2 regions of the Raoultella sp. genome follow, and region 1 is predicted to be linked to the other one. Evidence: predicted binding sites of a transcription regulator. Region 1 holds the regulator's gene; the other holds the start of a gene.
What was found. Region 1 encodes LexA, which represses DNA repair genes until DNA is damaged. Its sites were predicted from a motif close to TNCTGTATGTACATACAGNA; they were not measured.

Region 1 (4,939 bases):
GGCGGCCAGAATGGGCTTTGCGCTACGCCATAATGTGATTGAGGCCCACGGCCTGTGCGCAAGTTGTGTCGAGGTCGAAGCCTGTAGCACCCCGGAGCACTGCCATCACGACCATACTATCCAGATTAAAAAGAAAGCCCGCTGAGGCTATCGCCGCAGCGGAAATCCGGGTTGCCGGTACCTCCGTGTACCATCGGGCAGGCAATAACAAAGGGTTGATTCGTTAACCCCCACTGCTACCAGCGGTGATCGTTTTTTCGTTCCCAGTCAGAGACTTCTTTCTCCGCCTGATCTTTGGCGTAGCCATATCGTTCCTGGATTTTACCGACCAGCTGGTCACGCTTACCCTCAATGACGGTCATATCGTCATCGGTCAGCTTGCCCCATTTCTCTTTCGCTTTACCTTTCAACTGTTTCCAGTTACCGCCGATTTCGTCTTTGTTCATAATTCAATCCTCATCGTTCGGTGAGTTAACAGCCCGCTACGTGCCGGACATAGTATTAACTATAGATGAGAATTCTGAGTTAAATTTATTATTCGGAATCTTTAACCAATTACACGTCAAAAATCACTACGAAAACCAGGTGCCACGCCGCCAATGTCGCCGCCAGATAAGCGCCAGCGACAGACCGCGCAGCGCGAGGAACACCGCCAGCGCCAGCCATAGTGCGTGGTTGCCAAGGACCGGCAGCATCAGCAACGTCAGGGCAAATCCCGCCGCCGCCACCGCCATACTGTTGCGCATCTCAGCCCCGCGCGTCGCACCGATGAACATGCCATCCAGCAAATAACACCACACGCCAATCACCGGCAGAACGATCTGCCAGATCAGGTAGCGATCGGCAAGCAGCTGAAGCGAAGGCAGCGAGGTCAACAGGGTGATAATCTGCTGTCCCGCTACGGCATAGGTCGCCGCAAAAGCCAACGCCACCATTCCCGATTGACGACAGGCAGCCCGCCAGACATCAAGCAGTTGGCTACCATTACGCGCGCCGTACGCCTGTCCGGAGTGCGCTTCCACGGCATAAGCGAATCCATCCAGGGCATAGGCGGTGAAGGTCAGCATAGTCATCAGAAGCGCGTTGACGGCGACGATTTCACCACCAAGGCGAGCGCCGAAGACGGTCACCGCACCGAAGCAGAGCTGGAGCAGCAGAGAACGCAGCATGATATCGCGATTGAGCGCCAGCAAACGGCGCACGTCTCCGCGCCACGCGCGCTTCAGCAGGGCGAAAGACACACCGCGCAGCGTCAGCACACGCCTTGCCATCAGCAGTCCCATGATCAAGGTGACATATTCAGCGGTGACCGTTGCCAGCGCGGCGCCCTGGACGTTCATCTGTAGGCCCATTACCAGCCAAAGGTCGAGTACGATATTCAGCAGATTGCCGACGATCAGCAAAATCACCGGCGCCCGGGCATACTGCACGCCCAGCAGCCAACCGAGCAGCACCAGATTTGCCAGCGATGCTGGCGCGCTCAACCAGCGGATGTCGAGAAAGCGCCGCGCCTGCTCTAGCACCGCTTCATTGCCACCAACAATATGCAACGCCAGATCGATAAGCGGGGTTCGGAAAAGCACAATCAGCAGGCCGGCGCCGGTTGCCAGCCCCAGCGGCTGCACCAGCGCCCGCGCCAGGCGGAGAGGATCCTTTGCGCCAAAGGCCTGTGCTGTCAGTCCGGTGGTACTCATTCGCAGGAAAAGCAGCAGCATGAAGAGAAAACTGGTGGCCGTCGCGCCGATCGCGACACCGCCGAGGTAAACCGGGCTGTCGAGATGACCAATCACCGCAGTATCCACCAGTCCCAGCAGCGGAACGGTGATATTGGAGAAAATCATGGGTAGCGCCAGGCGCCACAGGGCCTTATCAGCAGCGTTAAAAAACATGAGAAAGAGCCTGAGCGGAAGGAGACTGCGCAGCATCATGCATCAGACGATGCTGCGTGGAGAAGGTGTTACAGCCACTCACCGTTGCGAATCACGCCGACGGCCAGCCCTTCAATAGTGAAGTTTTGCTCGCGTAGATTCACCACGATAGGGGAAAATTCGCTGTTTTCTGGCAGAAGTTCGACGATGTTACCCTGTTTTTTAAGACGCTTAACGGTAACCTCTTCATCAATACGCGCCACGACAACCTGGCCGTTGCGGACATCCTGAGTTTTATGGACCGCCAGCAAATCGCCATCGAGAATACCGATGTCTTTCATTGACATACCGCTAACACGCAGCAAAAAGTCGGCATTCGGCTTGAACATCGCCGGATCGACCTGAAAATGGCCCTCAATATGCTGCTGAGCCAGCAGTGGTTCACCGGCCGCCACGCGGCCAATCAACGGCAAGCCGGGTTCTTCTTCCGTCAGCAGGCGAATCCCCCGGGATGCGCCGGAGATAATCTCGATCGCGCCCTTACGCGCCAGCGCTTTCAGGTGTTCTTCCGCCGCGTTTGGAGAACGGAACCCCAAGCGCTGAGCAATTTCCGCACGCGTCGGCGGCATGCCCGTCTGGCTGATGTGATCCCGAATGAGATCAAACACCTCTTGCTGCCTGGTCGTTAACGCTTTCATCCCGCCCCCTGGGTGTATATACAGTTATGCTGTGAGTATATACAGCTAACGGTGATTTTGGAATCAAATTTCACACAAAAATCAGGAGATTCTTTCCATTTTGTGTCCCTGATAACCCATTACGCCAGGGGTTATTGTCGCCGGTCGGACAAAAAACCATCGGGGTTGCCCGATCATCGGGAAGACATAGCAACACGGGACATCTCACAAAGCGGCCGCTTAGTGATAGCGGGCCCAGAGCAAGAAGCCCCAGGTGATCAGCGCGATCACAATGGCCAGCAGCACTGCCGCAGAGCCCATATCTTTCGCACGACCGGACAGCTCATGATGTTCAGGGCCAATACGGTCCACCACCGCTTCAATCGCGCTATTAAGAATTTCAACTATCATCACTATCAGGACCGAGCCTATCAGCAGCACACGCGTGATGGCGTCCACGTCCAGCCAGCAGGCGATCGCGACGGCAACAATTGCGGCGACGCCTTCTTGCCGAAATGCGGCCTCGTTGATCCATGCCGCGCGGAACCCTTTCCAGGAATAACCTGCCGCTTTAATGATTCGGGTTAACCCAGTGGTATTATTGGCCATCAAAAGAACCTTTTTATGTAAATGACGTCAATGAGTGTACGCGTTTGCCGCGTGGCAACGGAAATTTTGCACACTTTCTGTTATTCTTGCCGCGCATTTGCATGATTAACCAGAGGCTTCACATCGTTTATGTCCGGCTGGCAACGAATTTACTATAAATTACTGAATTTACCATTACGGGTGCTGGTAAAAAGCAAGTCTATTCCCGCAGAACCTGCACAGGAATTAGGGCTGGATACCTCGCGTCCTATCATGTACGTCCTGCCTTATAATTCAAAGGCGGACCTGCTGACCTTGCGTGCCCAGTGTCTGGAGCACGATTTACCCGATCCGCTTGAACCGCTGGAAATTGACGGCGCGCTGCTGCCGCGCTACGTATTTATCCACGGCGGCCCGCGCGTCTTTACCTACTACGCGCCGAAAGAAGAGTCGATTAAGCTGTTCCACGACTACCTGGATCTGCACCGCAACCACCCTGACCTGGACGTGCAAATGGTGCCGGTGTCGGTGATGTTTGGTCGTGCGCCAGGGCGCGAAAAAGGCGAAGTTAATCCGCCGCTGCGCATGCTGAATGGCATTCAGAAGTTCTTCGCCGTCCTGTGGCTGGGACGCGACAGCTTTGTCCGTTTCTCGCCGCCGGTTTCTCTGCGCAGAATGGCCACCGAACACGGCACCGATAAAATTATCGCCCAGAAGCTGGCCCGCGTCGCGCGTATGCACTTCGCCCGCCAACGTCTGGCAGCCGTCGGTCCGCGCCTGCCGGCGCGTCAGGATCTGTTCAATAAGCTGCTGGCATCCAAAGCCATCGCCCGCGCGGTGGAAGATGAAGCGCGCAGCAAGAAAATCTCCCATGAGAAGGCGCAGCAAAACGCCATCGCACTGATGGAAGAGATCGCCGCGAACTTCTCTTATGAGATGATTCGCCTCACTGACCGCGTTCTTGGCTTTACCTGGAACCGTCTGTATCAGGGGATCAACGTCCACAACGCCGAGCGCGTACGTCAGTTGGCCCATGAAGGGCACGAAATTGTCTACGTACCGTGCCATCGTAGTCATATGGATTACCTGCTGCTCTCCTACGTTCTGTATCACCAGGGGCTGGTGCCGCCGCATATTGCCGCCGGCATCAACCTGAACTTCTGGCCAGCAGGCCCCATTTTCCGCCGCGGCGGCGCCTTCTTTATTCGCCGCACCTTTAAGGGCAATAAGCTCTACTCAACGGTGTTCCGCGAGTATCTCGGCGAGTTGTTCAGCCGGGGTTACTCCGTGGAGTACTTCGTTGAAGGGGGCCGATCTCGTACCGGCCGTCTGCTGGATCCGAAAACCGGTACTCTGTCGATGACCATCCAGGCCATGCTGCGCGGCGGGACCCGTCCGATTACGCTGGTGCCTATCTACATCGGTTACGAGCACGTGATGGAAGTGGGCACCTACGCCAAAGAGCTGCGCGGCGCGACGAAAGAAAAAGAGAGCCTGCCGCAAATGCTGCGCGGCCTGAGCAAGCTGCGTAACCTCGGTCAGGGCTATGTTAACTTTGGCGAACCGCTGCCGCTGATGTCTTACCTGAACCAGCATGTTCCGGAATGGCGTGAGTCTATCGATCCGATCGAAGCCGTTCGCCCATCATGGCTGACGCCGACGGTCAACAACATTGCTTCCGATCTGATGGTGCGCATCAACAACGCCGGCGCAGCCAACGCCATGAATCTGTGCTGCACCGCGCTGCTGGCCTCTCGTCAACGCTCGTTGACCCGTGAACAGCTGACGCAACAGCTGGAGTGTTAC
Region 2 (4,939 bases), on a different contig from region 1:
TGCGGAAATTATGGCAAGCCGCATGGTTAACCTCGCTAACCACATTAAAACCAACCAACTCGACATTAACGAGGCACTGGAGCTGTTGTTGCAGGAAAGCGAAATTTACCGCCATCAGGCTATGGAGATCCACTAGTGGCCGACGCAATGGATTTAGCACAACTGCGCGAGCAAGAAGACCGCGAACGCCTCATCAACAACGCGCGCAGCCGTATCGCTGCGCCTTCCCGCTTTCTCTGTGAGGAATGTGACGCACCAATCCCGGAAGCTCGCCGTATTGCGATTCCAGGCGTGGCCTTTTGCGTGACCTGCCAGCAAATCGCCGAGCTTAAATTAAAGCACTATCGGGGGTATGAATTGGCTGTTCAATTCGCTTTTCCGTGGAATGCTCCACGGTCGGCAATAGCCAGCCCATATCTTACCTATGACCAACAGCATCGCCGCGATCGTATGTTCGTGGCTTTGCTGCATGCGAGAAAAGAGCTTTCTCTCCAGCCCGAGTGCGTGCGCTTTGACGTTTATCGCACCGCTACGGTGCTGGAGCAAAATCAGGGCAGTCAACGAGCCAATGCTTTTTTAATCAGTTTCTGCAAAAAGGCATTGCCGCGTCTTGAACTGGTCGCAAAAAAATACGAGAGCGCGGGTATCAACAGCAATGTATCAACCGCCGTTTTCGGTGGTCATTTTGATACCCGACTCATGCAATATCTGGCATCACGTATGGTTAATCTTGTCGCCAGATATAACCGTCTTCCTGATATGTCGCGCGCCGATGTTGACCTGCTGGCCGGTGACATTGCTAACTTTATTCGTTCTGAGCTGGCAAATATTGATGATTCAGGTTTTGGTGAGCTCAAAACGCTTTACACCTGGTACATGCACGCTGGTTTTATTTCTCTGCAATTCAATGTCACGCCTCCCCATTGGGAGCGCGTGGCAAATAAATACTTCAACAAAGATGATATCGCCCCCGCAGTTATCCGTATGTTTACTGAGTCATGGTGGCGTAATCGTCTGCGTCGTGTCGCATCGGCATGGCGCGAACACCTACAAATTGCAGTCGGCAACGTCAGCAAGAAAAAGCACGCCTACGCGAGTAAAAACTGCGTGACAGACTGGCGCGAGCAGAAGCGCCGCACGCGTGAGTTTCTCAAGGGGCTGGATCTCGAAGACGAAGACGGCAACCGCATCAGCCTGATTGAAAAATACGACGGTTCGGTCGCTAACCCTGCGATACGCCGCTGCGAACTGATGACCCGCATCCGTGGGTTTGAAAATATCTGCAATGAGCTCGGTTATGTCGGGGAGTTTTACACCCTGACAGCACCATCTAAATATCACGCCACGACTAAAGCGGGATACCGTAACAGCAAATGGAACGGAGCCAGCCCGTCGGACACGCAGAATTATCTCACCGGACTTTGGGCGCGAATTCGCGCCAAGTTGCATCGGGAAGAAATCCGCATTTTCGGCATACGTGTTGCCGAGCCTCATCACGACGGAACGCCGCACTGGCACATGCTTATGTTCATGTTGCCGGAAGACGTCGAGCGCGTGCGCCTTATCATCCGTGATTATGCGTGGGAGGAAGACCGCCACGAACTGAGAAGCGATAAAGCCAAAAAAGCGCGCTTTCATGCCGAGGCCATTGACCCGGAAAAGGGTAGCGCTACCGGCTATGTTGCTAAATACATTTCGAAAAATATCGATGGCTATGCTCTCGATGGTGAAACCGATGACGAAAGCGGTGAACTGCTGAAAGAGACAGCCCCTGCAGTATCTGCATGGGCGGCTCGCTGGCACATCCGTCAATTTCAGTTTATCGGTGGCGCGCCGGTGACGGTATATCGTGAGTTACGTCGTCTCGCTGATACCGAGACCGCGCACGGTTTAAGCGTTGAGTTTGCCGCCGTTCATGATGCCGCTGACGCCGGTGACTGGGCTGGTTACGTTAATGCGCAGGGAGGCCCGTTTGTCCGTCGCGATGATTTACAGGTGCGCACGCTGTATGAACCGCGGGCCGAGTTTAACCAGTATGGCGAGGAAACTGTCTGCATTCGTGGCGTGTACGATTCCGCCGTCGGCGCTGACACCCCGATTTTAACCCGGCTAACGCAGTGGAAAATTGTGCCGAAGCGTGCCGTTGATTTGGCCGTTGACGTTAAGGGCGCTCCTGCGCCCTCTCGGAGTTCTGTCAATAACTGTACGGGAGGCGAAAGCGATCCGCCGGGGCTGGATTTATCCAAACCGTTGAGCAGAACTGAAAGGAGGATGTTAACGGCCAGACTCAGGGATAAGAAACGAGTCACAAGGCGGGAGTTTGTCCACGGAACGGGTAAACAAAGCGCTGCAATTGACAGAACAATAGACGATATTCTGCTCGCAACCGGCGAAACCATCAGCCGGGGTGAGGCGCTGCACCTGATATCCGGTGGCAAAAGCTGCATAAATGGCAAATGGTTCCGTGGTTCCGCAACCGGAGAAATTTTCCCGGCAGCACCTTCACACCGGGCACAGGCCAGAAAAATCCTAGAACGAGTTGCGGGGTTAGCGTCAATTACTAAGTCGAGACCGTAACTAATCCATATCCATATCATGCACATACGTCATTTTGTAGTGTCACTTTTCTCTTTCATCTTTTTATAGAGACGTGGTACTGTATATTTATACAGTTTCGCGTATTGGAGGTTGTGTGGATAGAGAGTTAAACGAGCAAGTCATGATTGAACGGGTCGAGATGATTGCGCGTCTGACGACAGAGTGTGTTTGTCAGGAAAGAGATCGTGAAATTGCTTTGAATTTAATTGCGGAAATTGCGAGAGGGAACTTGATGAAAAATAACTCTTTTTCAGTAGTTTTCGCTCCCGCTCCTATTGAACAAAGATTAAAAAAAGGGGGCGAAGTGAGGGTTAACATCACGTTGGATAAAGACCAAAAAATTGGGCAGCAAGTTGTCGATGCTTTCCAGTGCGAATTGACTCGACGGGTGCAATCAATTTTCCCATCAACGAGAGTGACGGTAAAAAAAGGGTCTATGACGGGCGTTGAACTGGTGGGGTTTGACCAAGAGTCAGACCGTGAAGCGTTGGACGGTATCCTTCAGGAAGTGTGGGAAGACGAGAGCTGGCGTTAGTTCCTGAAAAATGTGCAAGCCTGGGCCCTGTGTTTTATAGCATGGGGTTGTTTTTTATGGGGATTACAGATATAGGGTAATCATAAGTTGAGCTCGTATTTTGATGCGCCTTCTATCCAGATGAACAAAGCAGAACACTAGCTGCTGCGCTCATTCGTTACAAGCAGCTATACCGGCAGTCCTGGGCACTTCAAAACTTGGTTCGTGGGTGGTACAAAAAACATTTTTTAAGGATAAACAATAAATTATCCAACTTAACTCGGAGTTCTTGGGGGAGGGGGGTAGCGCGAGTTAAAGCGAAAAGACTTTAGTTTCGTACTATCTACAAAATTTGATACAACCAATTGAAAAAGGTGCGAAAACGTTGTTAAATGCGACGATTTCCTGAGGGGGCGAAATGAAAAAAATAACCAAAAGAGAGAGAGATAGAGATATCTTACGTGCTTATTTACATCGCACGGGAAGAGATATTTTGGAGGCTGGTCGCGCCAAAATCACCCCTATTTCAAAAGCATCTAAAATTAATCGTTGGATCACTGCCCAAATTAAAAGTGGATTGGATTGCGAAATCAAGAGAAATAGAGATCTTTTTCTTACATTACCAACAGTAATGAATTTTTCAAACAATTATCATAGAACAATGCAGGCGATACAAACGATAAGACATCTTACAGGGCGTAAGATGTTTAATAATCAATGTTACCGCCTTTGTTTTGTTGATTTTTCAAAGATACGATACATATCTGCTTCTGCTGCTTTGGTGTTAACGGCGGAGTTATCAAAATGGGATGACTCTGTAAGGAAGCGTTTACGACCAAAAGTTAAATCTTGGGATAAAAACATACTTTCTCAATTCGATGAGTTAGGCTTTTTTGATTTATTTAGTAATAAAGATAGTTTCGAGCTTGAAAAAGAAAAAGAACCAAGCAATATTAGTTTTGTAAAATATATGAAAGGTCATTTGCATGATGATGAAAAAACTCAACATCTGAAAAGAGAAATAAAACGTATCGTTGGGGAAGATTTAGGGAAATGGACGTTTTTGTATAGTGGATTATCTGAGGCTATTACAAATGTTGTTCATCATGCATATCCTGACAATAAAGGGTATCATGAAGATGATAAAAAATGGTATTTGACAGCTTCATATGATGGTGAGAATAGAGTTATAAAGGTGGTTTTTTACGATCAGGGGATAACTATTCCTGGTTCACTACCTGAATCTAAAATTCATGAAAAAGTATTGAGTTATCTTTCTAGGTTACCTCTGGCAGAGCGTAAAAGAGATGAGCAATTATTAAAAGCGGCTGTTGAAATTAAACGTTCTAGCACCGGTGAGATAGATAGAGGTAAAGGCCTGCAGGATTTGTTGGAATTCATCAAGCAAAGAGGCGAAGGCTATCTTTCCATTATGAGTGGTAAAGGACTTTACAAATATTCACAGCACAATAACAAAATTGAGGTAAAATCAGTAAGCTTCACTCTACCTGTTTGTGGTACACTGATAGTATGGAGTACAAAGCTATGATTGTTAAATTGGTTGCCAGCCTCATGAAAACATTGAAGATTGGTTCAGAGTTCTCAAAGGTCCCTAGAGGCCGATACCGTAGCGACGGGACGGCAAGTGGCGAACGTTTCAGAGAGGATTTTTTACGGAATCGTCTTAATTCGCTGCACTCCGGGGAAAAACTACAGATAGTCATCGATGATGATGTCGAAGGATATGGTTCGTCTTTTTTAGTGGAAGGCTTTGCGGGCATGGTGAAATATGGGTACATGCAAGCAAATGAGTTACTTGCTAAAATT

Region 2: ACZAHD_RS00995 (DinI-like family protein) is a predicted target of LexA. The motif match lies at 2,655-2,674, and genes of this name have one in related genera.

Annotation. Positions count from the first base shown of each region.
Region 1 covers NZ_JBCNNS010000050.1:10,441-15,379, reverse strand. The annotation lists gene zur (zinc uptake transcriptional repressor Zur) at 1-145, shown strand, start outside; gene ACZAHD_RS11100 (CsbD family protein) at 237-446, opposite strand; gene dinF (MATE family efflux transporter DinF) at 573-1,889, opposite strand; gene lexA (transcriptional repressor LexA) at 1,958-2,566, opposite strand; gene ACZAHD_RS11085 (diacylglycerol kinase) at 2,786-3,154, opposite strand; gene plsB (glycerol-3-phosphate 1-O-acyltransferase PlsB) at 3,284-4,939, shown strand, end outside.
Region 2 covers NZ_JBCNNS010000004.1:549-5,487, forward strand. The annotation lists gene ACZAHD_RS00985 (DUF2732 family protein) at 1-136, shown strand, start outside; gene ACZAHD_RS00990 (replication endonuclease) at 136-2,577, shown strand; gene ACZAHD_RS00995 (DinI-like family protein) at 2,693-3,133, shown strand; gene ACZAHD_RS01000 (ATP-binding protein) at 3,531-4,661, shown strand; gene ACZAHD_RS01005 (STAS-like domain-containing protein) at 4,658-4,939, shown strand, end outside.